2 regions of the Streptomyces johnsoniae genome follow, and region 2 is predicted to be linked to the other one. Evidence: predicted binding sites of a transcription regulator. Region 2 holds the regulator's gene; the other holds the start of a gene.
The links. The regulator HspR, encoded in region 2, represses chaperone genes until heat shock. The targets are predictions, from matches to a motif close to TTGAGNNNNNNNNNCTCAA.

Region 1: lon (endopeptidase La) is a predicted target of HspR. The motif match lies at 1,101-1,119, and genes of this name have one in related genera.

Annotation. Positions count from the first base shown of each region.
Region 1 is NZ_JAVREV010000028.1:37,440-39,831, reverse strand. Features, by position in the region: gene lon (endopeptidase La) at 1-1,078, opposite strand, end outside; gene RM779_RS32200 (helix-turn-helix domain-containing protein) at 1,208-2,119, opposite strand; gene RM779_RS32195 (response regulator transcription factor) at 2,283-2,392, opposite strand, start outside.
Region 2 is NZ_JAVREV010000012.1:35,899-38,290, reverse strand. Features, by position in the region: gene RM779_RS21030 (TerD family protein) at 1-181, opposite strand, end outside; gene RM779_RS21025 (hypothetical protein) at 362-703, shown strand; gene RM779_RS21020 (hypothetical protein) at 700-882, shown strand; gene RM779_RS21015 (heat shock protein transcriptional repressor HspR) at 915-1,367, opposite strand; gene dnaJ (molecular chaperone DnaJ) at 1,372-2,392, opposite strand, start outside.

The sequences.
Region 1 (2,392 bases), on a different contig from region 2:
CCAGCACGGCCCCGCCGCGGCGCCCGCCGATGACGCCGAGGCCGCGGTCGCCGCGGCGCTTGCGCACGGCCAGGTACTCGGTGATCCGTTCCTTGACGTCGTCCAGGCCCGCGTGGTCGGCGTCGAGGACCGCCTTGGCGCCCGGGATGTCGTAGGCGTCCTCGGTACGTGTCTGCCAGGGCAGGTCGAGCACGGTGTCGAGCCAGGTACGAATCCAGCTGCCCTCGGGGCTCGCGTCCGAGGACCGTTCCAGCTTGTCGACCTCCTTGAGCGCGGCCTCGCGCACCTTCTGCGGCAGGTCGGCGGCCTCGACGCGGGCCCGGTAGTCCTCGCCCTCGTCGGCCGCGTCGCCGTTGAGCTCGGCCAGCTCCTTGCGCACGGCCTCCAGCTGGCGGCGCAGCAGGAACTCGCGCTGCTGCTTGTCGACGCCGTCCTGCACGTCCTTGGCGATCGACTCGGCCACGTCCTGCTCGGCCAGGTGCTCGCTCAGCAGGCTGACGGCCAGCTTCAGGCGCTCCACCGGGTCGGTGGTGCGCAGCAGCGTGACCCGCTGCTCGGTGCCGAGGAACGGCAGGTAGCCCGCATTGTCCGCGAGCAGCCCGATGTCCTCGATCTGCTGCACCCGGTCCACGACCTGCCAGGCGCCGCGCTTGCGGAGCCAGTTGGTGGTGAGTGCCTTGTATTCCTTGGCCAGCTCGGCGACGGCCCCGGGCAGCGGGCTCGGCGCGGTCTCCTCGACCGCCGTGCCCTCGACCCACAGCGCGGCGCCGGGACCCGTGGTCCCCGAACCGATGCGGACGCGGCGCACGCCGCGGACCAGCGCGCCCGGGTCGCCGTCGGCCAGCCGGCCGACCTGCTCGACCCGGCCGAGCACACCGATGTCGGCGTAACGGCCGTCCACCCGCGGCACGAGCAGCAGCCGCGGCTTCTCCCCGTCGGGCGCGGCGACCTGCGCGGCCTCGACCGCGGCGCGCACCTCGGCGTCGGACAGCTCCAGGGGCACCACCATCCCTGGCAGTACCACCTCGTCATCGAGCGGCAGCACCGGCAGGGTGAGTACATCGAGCGTCGAAGTCATGACCTCTCCCTCGGCAAGCAAATTGAGCTATGTCGGCTCAATGCCAAGGGCGGACCGGATGTTCCCCGCGGCCCACGATGTTCGCTGTGGGCGATATGCCCGTGCCCGTGCTCGGGCCCGAAGCACGCGTCAGGTCTCGCGCCTGATGCGGTTCAGGAAGTCGCGGGTCTCGGCCGGTGGGTGGGCCTCGACGACCAGGCGGTTCATCATGTGCCGGTACTGCTCGATCTCGCACGGCTTGTCCGGGTAGACGCCGCCGGTGAGCTGCTCCAGGTAGACCACGTCGGGCAGCTCGCCGCCCGGCGGGCGCAGCACGGTCACCGGGCCCGCTATGGCGGCGTGCCCGCCGGCGGTGAACGGCACCACCTGGATGGTGACGTGCGGCAGCACCGAGATTTCGATCAGGTGGTCGAGCTGGCGTCGCATCAGCGCCGAGTCGCCCATCGAACGCCGCAGCGCGGCCTCGTCGATGACGACCCACAGGTGCGGCGGGCTGGCCCGGTGCAGGATCTGCTGGCGCGCCATGCGCAGCTCGACGCGGCGCTCGATCCGCTCCTCGGTGTCCTCGGGACCGAGCAGCACCACGGCGCGGGCGTACTCCTCGGTCTGCAACAGCCCCGGGACGAATTGGAGTTCGTAGGCGCGGATGACCACGGCCGTCTGTTCGAGGCCGAGGTAGACGTTCAGCCAGGAGGGCACCACGTCGTAGTAGATGTGCCACCAGCCCGGCGTGTTCGACTGCCGGGCCAGCGCGAGCAGGGTGTCGGTCTCGGCCTCGTCCGTGACGCCGTACAGGGCGAGCAGATCCGCCACGTCGCGCGCCTTGAAGCCGGTCCTGCCCATCTCCAGGCGGCTGATCTTGGAGTGCGAGGCCCTGATCCGCGTGCCGGCGTCCGCGCCGGTGATCCCGCGCGCCTCCCGCAGCTGCCGCAGGCGCGCCCCCAGGACCATGCGGGGCACGGTCGGACCCGTCTGCTGGTAGTCAACGGTACGAGCGGTACTGCGCTCGCCGACGGACCCCTCGTGCTTCAACACGCCCATGCCCGCTCCCATCGCAGAGGCCGCGAACGCCCAACTGTACTAAGGTTCCCCGCTCGATCAGATAGGGCGGTCGCGGGCTTTTGTCCACTGCGGCGGACACGGCCTGTCGTCGAGGAAGCTACCACCAGCCGCTGTCCGGGCCGTTCGGACCGGCGTCCCCGGCTCAAGGGCGGTCGGTACCGCCGTCGGGGCCGGCGGGGGCCAGGCCCGTCCGGTAGGCGATGACGACGAGTTGCGCCCGGTCGCGGGCCTCCAGCTTCGTCATGGCGCGCT
Region 2 (2,392 bases):
TGATGGTGCCGTCCGGGGAACGGCTGTCGAAGTGCACGAGGTACACCGGCACGCCGTGCGGGTCGTCCGCGCGGTAGGTGGCGGCGATGATGTCGAGGTCATGGGCCGCCGCGCCGGACGGGCTCGGGTCCCACTTGATCTGTACGTCGGCCTTCTCGATTCCCTTGCTGGGACCGCTCACCTGACATCCCCTCCAACTGCCGCAGCCGATGACTCCCTTGTCATCGTCCCACGCTGAAGCGGCCGACAAGCAACGCTTGTTACGTGTTGAGCCAGAGCGCAAGCCCCGGGGCACACGCCCGGCGCTCGGCCCCGCGCACCGACGTTCGCGAGGGGGGCGCAGACCCGGAGGGGAACCGACATGAGTGACAACGAGGCGGACCGGACCGCGGACGGCACGTACGAGCTGGTGCTGCCGGAGACGAGCGGGACCTTCTCGCCGACGGACGCCGAGGCGGCGCCGCCCGAGCTGCCCGAGCTGCCCGAGCTGCCCGAGGCGCAGACGGCGGCCCTCGGCATCACCCTCGCCGGGACGGCCGCCGGCATCCGCACCACGGCCGATCCCCTGGGCGGCGAGGAGGGAGAGTCGATGATCGTCACCGGTCTGTGGGGCGAGATCGGCCGACCCGGAGGCGGCCATCGCGGGCATCCACTGCGATACACGAGCAGCTGCACGCCGCGAGCGGCACCACGTCGACGGTGAGCGAGCCGGAACGCGTCACCCCGGACGGGCTCGGCGACGCGATCATGGAGTGCCGGATGTTCGACCTCGGCGAGGGGTCGGAGGAGGGGCAGAACGGTCTCGCGCCGATGTGCGTGTGGGCCGACGGCAGTCCGGTGGGCACGACGATCCGCGGCGACGCCATGACGCGGGGCGGCTGACGTCACCCGCAGGCCCGGCGGACCGCCGCCGGTCAGCGCCCCCGCTCGGGGCGCCAGACCACGATGGCGGCGGACTGCCGGACGTCCTGGTAGGGCACCAGGTCGCGGCGGTAGGACGCGTGGACCTGCGCCTCGCGCTGCCGCATGGCGACCGCGGCGCCCTCCACGGCCTGCTGGAGCTCGACCACCTTCGCCTGGAGCGCGGCGACCTGCGTCTGGAGCTCGATGATCCGCTTGATCCCCGCGAGGTTGATGCCCTCGTCCTGGGACAGCCGCTGCACCTCGCGCAGCAGCTGGATGTCGCGCGCCGAGTACCGGCGGCCGCGGCCCGCGGTCCGGTCCGGCGAGACCAGACCGAGGCGGTCGTACTGCCGCAGCGTCTGCGGGTGCAGCCCGGAAAGCTGAGCCGCGACGGAGATGACGTACACCGGAGTTTCTTCGGTCAGTTCGTAGGGGTTGCTGCTCTGTCCGTTCCGGCCGTTCATCTCATTACTCTCCCTTCGCGGCCTCGAACAGCCCCGCCCTGGGGTCCTCGCCCTCTGCCGTGGCGCGATAGTCCTCCAGGGCCTTCTTCGCCTCGTCGCCCAGATCGCGCGGTACGGCCACCTCGATGGTGACCAGCAGGTCGCCGAGGGTGCCGTCCTTGCGCACCGCCCCCTTGCCGCGCGCCCGCATGGTGCGGCCACCCGGCGTGCCGGGCGGCAGCTTCAGCGTCACCGGCGGACCACCCAGCGTCGGTACCTTGATCTCACCACCGAGCGCGGCTTCCGGGAAGGTCACCGGCACGGTGATCGTGAGATTGTCCCCGCGCCTGCCGAACACCGGGTGCGCGTCGACGTGCACCACCACGTACAGGTCGCCGTGCGGCCCGCCGCGCTCGCCCGGCGCGCCCTTGCCGCGCAGCCGGATGCGCTGCCCGTCGTCCACGCCCGCCGGGATGCGCACCTGCATCGTCCGCGAACTCGTCGCGCGCCCGCTGCCCTTGCACACCTGGCACGGGTCCTGGGCGATCAGCCCGCGCCCGCGGCAGTCGACGCAGGGGTCGGTGAGCGAGAAGCCGCCCCCGCCGCCGCGGCTGACCTGCCCGGTGCCGACGCAGGTCGGGCACACGCGGGGCGTGCCGTTCTTGTCGCCGGTGCCGGAGCACGCCTTGCACGCCGCGCTGGAGGACATCCGCAGCGGAACGGTCGCGCCGGAGACCGCCTCGGTGAAGCTGAGCGTCACCTCCGACTCGATGTCCTGGCCGCGGCGCGGCTGGGTGCGCGTACCCGGCCCGCCGCGGTTGAACAGGCCGCCGAAGACATCCCCGAGCCCGCCGCCGAACCCGCCGGCCCCGGCAGGACCGGTGCCGGCCGGACCGCCGCCCGGCTGGCCGCCGCCGAACAGGTCGCCCAGGTCGAAGTTGAACTGGCCGCCCCCGCCGGGGCCCTGCCGGAAGGCACCGTTGCCGAACAGCGCGCGCGCCTCGTCATACTCCTTGCGCCGCTTCGGGTCGCCGAGCACGTCGTAC